3 regions of the Undibacterium sp. Ji50W genome follow, and region 3 is predicted to be linked to each of the others. Evidence: predicted binding sites of a transcription regulator. Region 3 holds the regulator's gene; each other region holds the start of a gene.
The links. Region 3 encodes HrcA, which represses chaperone genes, less so after heat shock. Its sites were predicted from a motif close to TTAGCACTCNNNNNNNNNGAGTGCTAA; they were not measured.

Region 1: the regulator HrcA is predicted to act here: its motif matches at 1,179-1,205, upstream of rpoH (RNA polymerase sigma factor RpoH).
Region 2: the regulator HrcA is predicted to act here: its motif matches at 1,190-1,216, upstream of groES (co-chaperone GroES).

Annotation. Positions count from the first base shown of each region.
Region 1 covers NZ_JBMPOX010000003.1:147,157-150,440, forward strand. Annotated here, with positions in the region: gene ACO0K9_RS07615 (cell division ATP-binding protein FtsE) at 1-48, shown strand, start outside; gene ACO0K9_RS07620 (cell division protein FtsX) at 93-1,007, shown strand; gene rpoH (RNA polymerase sigma factor RpoH) at 1,271-2,170, shown strand; gene ACO0K9_RS07630 (SCO family protein) at 2,277-2,867, opposite strand; gene cyoE (heme o synthase) at 2,864-3,284, opposite strand, start outside.
Region 2 covers NZ_JBMPOX010000008.1:85,752-89,035, reverse strand. Annotated here, with positions in the region: gene ACO0K9_RS13695 (ABC transporter substrate-binding protein) at 1-757, opposite strand, end outside; gene groES (co-chaperone GroES) at 1,280-1,570, shown strand; gene groL (chaperonin GroEL) at 1,612-3,264, shown strand.
Region 3 covers NZ_JBMPOX010000002.1:296,930-300,213, reverse strand. Annotated here, with positions in the region: gene fur (ferric iron uptake transcriptional regulator) at 1-426, shown strand, start outside; gene ACO0K9_RS06585 (response regulator) at 554-937, opposite strand; gene hrcA (heat-inducible transcriptional repressor HrcA) at 1,061-2,080, opposite strand; gene ACO0K9_RS06575 (HAD family hydrolase) at 2,326-3,012, opposite strand; gene ACO0K9_RS06570 (NAD kinase) at 3,088-3,284, shown strand, end outside.

The DNA of each region.
Region 1 (3,284 bases), on a different contig from region 3:
AGCCAGGGTCAGGTCGTGGATACCTGGAAATCCTCACTCGCCGCCTGATTATTATTGCTGCCCTATAGTAGCTGCCCACAGAGGAAGAATTCATGACCATCTGGTTTCGCCAGCATCTGTTTGCCTTAAAAAGCGCCCTGACACATTTACGCGGCAGCCCCGGTAATTTTCTGTTCAATGTGCTGGTGGTCGCCATTGCGCTGGCCTTGCCCATCGCCGGCCTGACGCTGATAGAAAATATCCGGCCCATTTCTTCACAATTGTCGATAGAACCTGAGATCAGTATCTTTGTCAGCCCGGATACGCCACGGCCAACGGCTACTGCCTTGTCGATACCGATCAAAAAGTTGCTTAAGGAAAAAAATATTACGGCCAGCCTGAATTTCATCCCCAAGGACAAGGCACTGGCCAGCCTGGAACAATCATCCAATCTGGCCGAAGTGCTGTCCACGCTGGGTGGCAACCCTTTGCCGGATGCGTATATCCTGTCGCTGTCAAACAACGATGCTGACAAGCTCGACATGCTGGTGGAAGAAATCAAGCACATGCCTGACGTCGATGTAGTGCAACTGGACTCGGCCTGGGTCAAGCGGCTGGCGGCACTGGTGCAAATCATGCAGTTGGGCTTATTATTCCTGGCGGCAACACTTTCTGTCGTGGTTGTGGTGGTGGTATTTAATGCCACCCGGCTACAAGTTATATCCCATCAGTCAGAAATTGCGGTCACCCGCCTGCTGGGGGCGACCAATAGTTTTATCCATAAGCCGTATTACTATACTGGCGGCCTGCTGGGCTTGCTGGCAGGTGGTATTGCGCTGGGTTTGATTGCAGCAGCCCTGCAACCCTTGAACCTGGCCATTGCCGAATTTGCCAAACTGTATGCGTCCGAGTTCCATCTGGTACCGCTGGCGATGCTGCCCAGTTTGTTCTTGCTGGCTATCAGCATGTTGCTGGGGCTGATCGGGGTGTGGCTATCTGTCAGACGACAATTGGCACGCGCCAGTTAAATTTTCATGTCAGTACGCCTTACTCATTACATACAGATAGTCCTGTAAAGGCAAAATTTACCTCAGTGATTGCAACTTTCAGGGCTGGTGGGCATCAAAGCCTTATAAGTACTTCATATTAATACAAGTTTTTCGATAGATTTTTTTGATGGGATTCATAGAATCACAGTATTAGCACTCTTCTCAAGAGAGTGCTAATATAGGAACTTGAACGTGCCAGATCGGGTAATTGATACTCAGGATGGCAGCAATGAGGAGGAAAAATGGCAACAACTACGACACAATTAGTCCCTGCTACTGACAGCACCGCACTGGCCCTTGGCTTTAGCGGCACGCTGGGAAATATTGATGCCTATATCTCGGCAGTCAATCGCCTGCCCATGCTCACGCATGAAGAAGAAATTGATTATGCAAAAAAATTGCGTAATGACAATGATCTCGCAGCAGCGCAACAACTGGTTATGTCGCATCTGCGCCTGGTTGTTTCGATTGCACGCGGCTACCTCGGTTACGGCCTGCCCCACGCTGACCTGATCCAGGAAGGCAATATCGGCCTGATGAAAGCCGTCAAGCGTTTCGATCCTGATCAAGGTGTGCGTCTGGTGTCTTATGCCATGCACTGGATCAAGGCAGAGATGCATGAATACATCCTGAAAAACTGGCGCCTGGTTAAAGTGGCAACGACCAAGGCACAGCGCAAGTTGTTCTTTAACCTGCGCAGCCATAAAGAAGGCCTGGATGCCATGACACCCAAGCAGATTGATGCCCTGGCATCAACGCTGGATGTCAAACGTGAAGAAGTCATCGAAATGGAAATGCGCTTGTCCGGTCATGATATTGCCCTGGATGCACCTACCGATGACGATGATGAAAAATTTGCTCCTATCGCCTATCTGAAAACAGAATCTGACGAGCCTACCCGTGTGCTGGAAACACGCCAGTATGATCGTCTGCAAAGCGAAGGCCTGGAATCAGCCTTGTCCAAGCTGGATGCACGTTCACGTCACATCATCGAAGCACGCTGGTTGAAAAATGATGATGGTACCGGCGCAACCCTGCATGAGCTGGCAGATGAATACGGTGTATCTGCCGAACGCATACGCCAGATCGAAAGCGCGGCACTGAAGAAAATGAAAGGCAGCCTCGCCAGTTTCACTTCCTGAAACCGGCACTGCATAAAAAAGGCACTCGATGAGTGCCTTTTTTACTTTCTTTTTACTTTTTACTACCTGGTTTTGCGCTGTTTTTTCTGTCGCGCTATCTGTGCGCTTACTGCAGCAGCATCTTCAAATCATGCGCGATCGGTTCTGGCCCCTGACCATGCCGCAAAAACAGGCGTATACGGCCTTCGGGATCAAATACGTAGCTGCCAGCTGTGTGATCCATGGTGTAGCTGCCAGGCGTTTTGCCGGCAACCTTTTGATAAAACACCTTGAAGTCCTTGCCGACTTTGGCAGTCGCGGCGGCATCACCATATAAGCCAAGGAAGCTGGGGTCAAAATTCGGTACATAATTGGCCAGCAGGGCCTGGGTATCCCTTTCCGGGTCTATCGTCACAAACAGGACCTGTACTTTTTGCGCCAGCGGCCCCAGGGCTTTCATGACATTCGCCATTTCCACCATGGTGGTCGGACACACATCCGGGCATTGGGTATAGCCAAAGAAAATCACCACTGCCTTGCCACGAAAATCTGCCAGAGTGCGTGGTTTGCCGTTATGGTCGGTCAGGGCAAAGTCCCCGGCGTAATCGAGGCCGGTCAAATCGGTATTGACGAATTTTTCTGCCGGTTTCTGGCAAGCCAGCAGCAACACTGCAAGCACGGCAGCCATTAACCCTTTGAATACGCTGGATATCTTCATAGCTTGATGTAGTGGTCGATCAACAAGGCCGCAAACAACAGGGACAGGTAGATGATGGAAAAGGCAAAGGTCTTGCGAGCCAGCGCATCATCATAGTGTTTGTAGATACGCCATGCATACCAGAGGAAAATCGCACCCAGTATCACTGCGCTGATCAGGTAAATCAGGCCGCTCATATGTACCGCATACGGCAACATGGTGGTGGCAAACAGGGCGATGGTGTACAGCCAGATATGGAGACGTGTGAACTCCATACCATGAGTAATCGGCAACATTGGCAGACCTGAGCGAGCATAATCATCGCGGCGGTACATGGCCAGCGCCCAGAAATGCGGTGGCGTCCAGACAAAGATAATCAGAACCAGCAAGCAGGCCTGCATGGACACTTCGTTAGCCACCGCAGCCCAGCCCAGCGCC
Region 2 (3,284 bases), on a different contig from region 3:
GTGCCGCCAGTGCCTCGGACGAGGTATTGATGGCGCTGAAACCGGCATCAAGCCCCGGCTTGCCGCCACGCGCACGCCAGCTTTCCATCGCACCGAATGCCATCAGGTCGCTGCCCGTCCAGACCAGCCGCGTCTGCGGATAACGCTGATACAGCCACACACTTTGCTCCTGCGCCTTGACCCTGCTCCATTCACCATACACCACCTGATCCAGCACCACATCTTTGGCTTCCGCTACCGCCCGGCGCATGCCTTCGGTACGTTTATATGACGTAGTGGTGGCACGGTCACCAGCTATCGCCAGCAAATGCAACTTGCCGTCAGCGGCCATCCATTTTTCAGCACGCCCACGTTCTATCAGTTTGCCTGCGGTGACATACCCGGCCTCTTCGGCCATAGGTTCCAGGCTGCCCAACCAGTGTTTATGGATCTGGCGCGGGTGACCAACTATGTCCCGTTCGCTCGGCTTGGTAATGCCACTGTAGGCAAAGAAAGTCTTGATACTGGCTGCATCCAGTATACGCACTACTTCTGGCCCCATGCCATAATCATTCGTCAGCACAACATAATCGGGACGTTTTGCAGCCGGACGGGCTGCAATCTGCCTGGCAAATTCCAAAGGTTTAAGATGATCGCGCTCGGCATACAAGACTTCCAGCTTGATACCCAGGCTGCCGGCGGCTGCAGCCATACTGTTGGTCGCAGTGACCCAATAGATTTCATCTGATTTTCCGGGGTTCAGGAAAGTGACCGACATAGCCAATGCTGAAGCAGGCAACCCCATCGCAACAACACAGCAGAACGCTGCACAAAACCGTAACCACCACATCTCACTGCCTCCGCGCACCCGGTCTGCCAGGCTGATTCAGCCGCACTGCTCATTTGCCCCACAGGCATCAAGCATGTGCACCGGTTTTAGTTATCCAGGCGATTTGCCCGCCACGTGCACCGGTAGCCTAAACATTTCGCTTAATTTATAGGCAGTATTTTCGATGATTTACTGCAACAAAAGCACCAGCGTTACAAAAACTCACATTTTCTATGCGGCAATATTTCAATGATGCAACTAAATTAATTATCTAAAGTGCATTTAAATGCATGGTTTTGACATTATAAATGCATGATTTCTAAGGAAATTTTAATTTAGTCCATTTTCCAGTCTTGAAAAGCATAGAGCTCGCCCATATACTTAGCACTCGTTGGGAGAGAGTGCTAACAAGTCTCTCCCCAGCTTAATTGAATTCCAATAGTAATTACTCGCAAATTTAAAGGAGCTTGTATGAACCTTCGTCCCCTGCACGATCGCCTGATCGTGAAACGCCTGGATCAAGAAACAAAAACCGCATCCGGTATCGTTCTGCCTGACGCCGCTGCTGAAAAGCCAGATCAAGGTGAAGTACTGGCTGTTGGTCCTGGCAAACTGCTGGACAACGGTACTGTGCGCGCCCTGGACGTTAAAGTTGGCGACCGCGTTTTGTTCGGTAAATATTCTGGTCAGGCTGTCAAAGTTGACGGCAACGAAGTTCTGGTGATGCGTGAAGAAGATATCTTCGCGGTCGTACAGAAGTAATCGGCATCCACGATATCAATTAAAGAATTCGGAGAATTAATATGGCAGCTAAACAAGTAATTTTTGGTGATGACGCCCGTGCGAAAATCGTCAATGGTGTCAACATCCTGGCAAACGCAGTAAAAGTCACCCTGGGCCCTAAAGGCCGTAACGTTGTTCTGGAACGCTCTTTCGGCGCACCCACAGTAACCAAAGACGGTGTCTCGGTTGCTAAAGAGATCGAACTGAAAGACAGGCTGGAAAACATGGGTGCGCAACTGGTGAAAGAAGTGGCTTCCCGCACTTCTGACAACGCCGGTGACGGTACAACCACAGCGACTGTTCTGGCACAAGCCATCGTTCGCGAAGGTTTCAAATATGTAGCAGCTGGCTTCAACCCAACTGACTTGAAACGCGGTATCGACAAAGCGGTAACAGCCATCGTTGCTGAAATCAAAACACTGTCCAAGCCAACCACTACCAACAAAGAAATCGCTCAAGTTGGTTCCATCTCTGCCAACTCTGATGCCAACATCGGGGACATCATTGCCAAAGCAATGGACAAAGTCGGCAAAGAAGGCGTGATCACTGTTGAAGACGGCAAATCCCTGGACAACGAACTCGACATCGTTGAAGGTATGCAGTTTGACCGTGGCTATCTGTCACCCTACTTCATCAACAATCCAGAAAAACAATCTGTTATCCTGGAAAACCCGTTCGTCCTGTTGTTCGACAAAAAAATCTCGAACATCCGTGACTTGTTGCCAATACTGGAACAAGTTGCAAAATCCGGTCGCCCACTGCTGATCATCGCTGAAGATGTAGACGGCGAAGCGCTGGCTACTCTGGTTGTCAACAACATCCGTGGCATCCTGAAAACTGCTGCTGTTAAAGCACCAGGCTTCGGCGACCGTCGCAAAGCCATGCTGGAAGACATCGCTATCCTGACCGGTGGTCAAGTGATTGCTGAAGAAGTTGGCCTGACTCTGGAAAAAGCAACGCTGGCTGATCTGGGCCAAGCTAAACGTATCGAAATCGGTAAAGAAAACACGACCGTTATCGATGGCGCTGGCCAGGCTGTTGGTATCGAAGCACGCGTTAAACAAATCCGCGCGCAAATCGAAGAAGCAACTTCTGACTACGACCGTGAAAAACTGCAAGAACGCGTTGCCAAACTGGCAGGCGGTGTTGCTGTGATCAAGGTTGGTGCTGCAACTGAAGTTGAAATGAAAGAGAAAAAAGCCCGCGTTGAAGATGCTCTGCACGCAACTCGCGCTGCCGTAGAAGAAGGCGTTGTTCCTGGCGGTGGCGTTGCCCTGCTGCGCGCACGTCAAGCTGCTGGCGACATCAAAGGTGACAATGCGGATCAAGAAGCCGGTATCAAACTGGTTCTGAAAGCAATCGAAGCACCTTTGCGTGAAATCGTAGCTAACGCCGGTGGCGAACCTAGTGTTGTTGTGAACGCCATCATCAATGGCAAAGGCAACTACGGCTTCAACGCTGCCAATGACACCTACGGTGACATGATAGAAATGGGTATCCTGGACCCAGCCAAAGTAACACGCTCTGCATTGCAAAATGCAGCATCTGTTGCCGGCCTGATCCTGACTACCGATGCACTGGTTGCTGAATTGCCTGACGACAAAGCAGGCGGCGGCATGGGTGGTGATATGGGTGGCATGGGCGGTATGGGTGGTATGGGCGGCATGATGTAATAGCTACTGCGCTACTCCCA
Region 3 (3,284 bases):
ACAAACAGCACTCCAAACCTGAAGGCCAGCGGCCTGAAAGCTACCCTTCCACGACTGAAGATACTGGAAATTTTCCAGAACAGCCGGGTTCGCCATCTGACAGCAGAAGACGTGTATAAGATCCTGCTGAATGAAAATATGGATGTTGGCTTAGCAACAGTGTATCGTGTTTTGACGCAATTCGAGCAGGCCGGCCTGCTTAATCGCAATCACTTCGAGACCGGCAAGGCAATTTTCGAACTGAACGAGGGTTCACACCATGACCATCTGGTCTGCCTGGATTGTGGCAGGGTTGAAGAATTTTTTGATGAAGAAATCGAGCAACGCCAACAAAAGGTAGCGCTGGACCGTGGCTTTAAAATTGCCGAACATGCGCTGGCCATTTACGGTAACTGCACAAAAAACAACTGCGAACACAAGACTTAAAAACCATTCATCCATCCTGCAGACGAATCTCTGCACATAACTCTGCACATATCAACACACAACGCGACACATAAGCAGGCAGTCAAATAGAACTCAGGCAAGCCTGCCTGAGTCTGGTGGTCTTGCGTTACTTGCTGATTTTGGCAACGACAGCCGCTACCGTGTCTATCACTTTTTGTGCATTGAATGGCTTGAGAATATAGCCATGAATACCGGTCTTGACGGCTTCTGCAATGGTTGCCTGGTCCTTGTTGGCGGTGACCATCAGTACACGGGCATTGGGAACCAGTTCTTTCAGACGCGGCAAAATCTCGATACCGCTAATCTTGGGCATGACCACGTCCAGCATGATCAGTTGCGGTTTGAGCTTGACTGCCATTTCCAGCCCGGTGCTGCCATCGGCTGCCTCACCCACGACATCATAGCCTTCGCTGCGCAAGATTACCCTCAGCACTTCCCTGGTGACGTCGTTATCGTCCACCAATAGTATTGTTACGTTTTTCTTGTCCATATCAATAATTATCAGTCACAAGTGTAAGAGAATTGCTTGCACGACCCAGAGGCTGGACATGGTTGCTCGCCAAACCTGTTTCAGCAAGGCGCATGACGTCAACTATATCGATTAATTCAAAGGCTACTGGCTCAGCGCATTCGACAATAACTTTGCGGTAATATCCACGATTGGTATCACTCTTTCATAGGCCATACGGGTCGGACCTATGACTCCCAGTGTACCAACTATCTTACCGTTAACTTCATAGGGTGCGGTCACTATGCTCATTTCTTCCATGGGAACCAGCTGCGATTCACCACCGATAAAGATCTGCACGCCAGTCGCCTTGCTGGACACATCCAGCAATTGCATCAAACTGCTTTTTTGCTCGAACATGTCAAACAATTTACGCAGGGAACTCATGTTGGAAGACAGATCCTGCACATTCAGTAAATTGCGCTCACCTGAAATGACAACCTCGTCATTTTGCTCATCCATGGCGTTGCTGCCCGCTTCCACCGCCGCCTGCATCAACCGGGTCATGTCATTTTGCAGTTGCCGTAATTCGCTGTTGATGCGGGTACGCGCATCGGAAAAACTTAAACCGCCAAAATTCTGGTTCAGGTAATTGGCCGCATGCACCAGTTGCCCCTGGTTATAGTCTACGTCGGTCAGCAAAAGACGGTTGTGTACATCCCCGGTGGGCGACACCACGACCAGCAGGATACGTTTTTCCGACAAGCGCAGAAATTCGACTTGCTGGAATATCGATTCGGTACGCGGTGTCATGACGACGCCGGCAAACTGCGACAGCGAAGACAAAATCTGTGCGGCATTGGCGATCAATTTTTGTGGCGGTTGCGACAACATGCCTGCCTGTAGACGTGACTCCAGACCAACTTCATTGATCTCTTGCACTGTAAGCAATTTATCCACAAACACCCTATACCCGCGTGGCGTGGGTATGCGTCCGGCTGACGTGTGCGGACTGGCAACAAAACCCATCTCTTCGAGGTCAGCCATGACATTGCGTATGGTCGCAGGCGACAATTCCAGGCCGGAAATTTTCGACAACGCGCGGGAGCCCACAGGCTGGCCATCGGCGATATACCGTTCGACCAGTGCTTTTAATAAGGTTTGTGCGCGAATATCGAGTTGCATAGCTTCATTTTATGCGTTCATGCCAGCAATGAACATAGAAAGTTAGGACTTACGCAAAATTGTCCCAGCAAGGCTATCGCTTTTAGGAAACATCCCTTGCAAGGGAGGTTCGTTTCGTCGGCAGACAACGGTGTTGTCTTAAACCCCGTCTACACCGTAGCGACGAAGACAGTACGAATAGTACACGGCTCCTAGGAGAGGAGCTACAACGCAGCTGGGGCGGTTTTGCGTAAGTCCTAAAAGTTTCATATCCACTGTACCAGCTCATGCAAGGTGGCAAATTCTGCATCGGGCCTGATATGCATATGGCGTTCATCCTCAATTTTCAAACCCTTGCGATTCATCCAGCCACCTTTCAGGCCAGCTTGTTGTGCACCTTGCACATCCAGCAACAAATCGTCACCCACATACAAGACTTCAGAGGGTGCCAACTCCAGCGCGTCGCAAGCCGCCAGGAAAATGCGCGGGTCGGGCTTGGCACAGCCAAAGCGGTACGCCGCAATCGATACCTTGAAATGCCCGGCAATACCAATGGCCGACAAATCGGCAAAACCATTCGAGACCGTCCCCAGCACTATTTTTTTTTCCAGCGCCAGCAAGCCTGACCTGACGTCTTCGTACAAATCCACCTGGTTCCTGGCATCGGCGAATACGGCCATGGCATGATCGGCTTTTTCCACCGCTACGCCATGTTCCTGGAATACCTCACGGAGCAAGGTATGGCGCAGCGCCCACAAATCATATTGAAAACGCGGGTCGGCCGATACCAGACTATTCCTGCGTTCACGCAATTTTTCCACACTGTAATTTTGGGCGACCACGGGTACGTGTTCATGCATCCATTGCTGCAACACCGCCTCGGCATGGCGTATCACCGGCACCACCGGCCACAAGGTATCATCCAGATCCAGCAAAACAGCTTTTAATGTCATAAAGTGCACTCAATTCATTCATTCCTGGCTTAATTATGGTCTAATCTGAGGCATCATGTCACCTCCCCCTTGTTTATGACAGTCCAGGCCAAAACCATTGCACTTGTTGGGAAATATAATGCTGCCGGTATCGCGGATTCCATGACGGAACTGGCAAACTTCCTGGAGCACGCAGGACATCACGTCGTTATCGAGGCAGAAACAGCGCAATACCCGCAACTGGTGCAGTTCAGCACCATGACTGTTCCTGAAATCGGCAAATCTGCCGATGC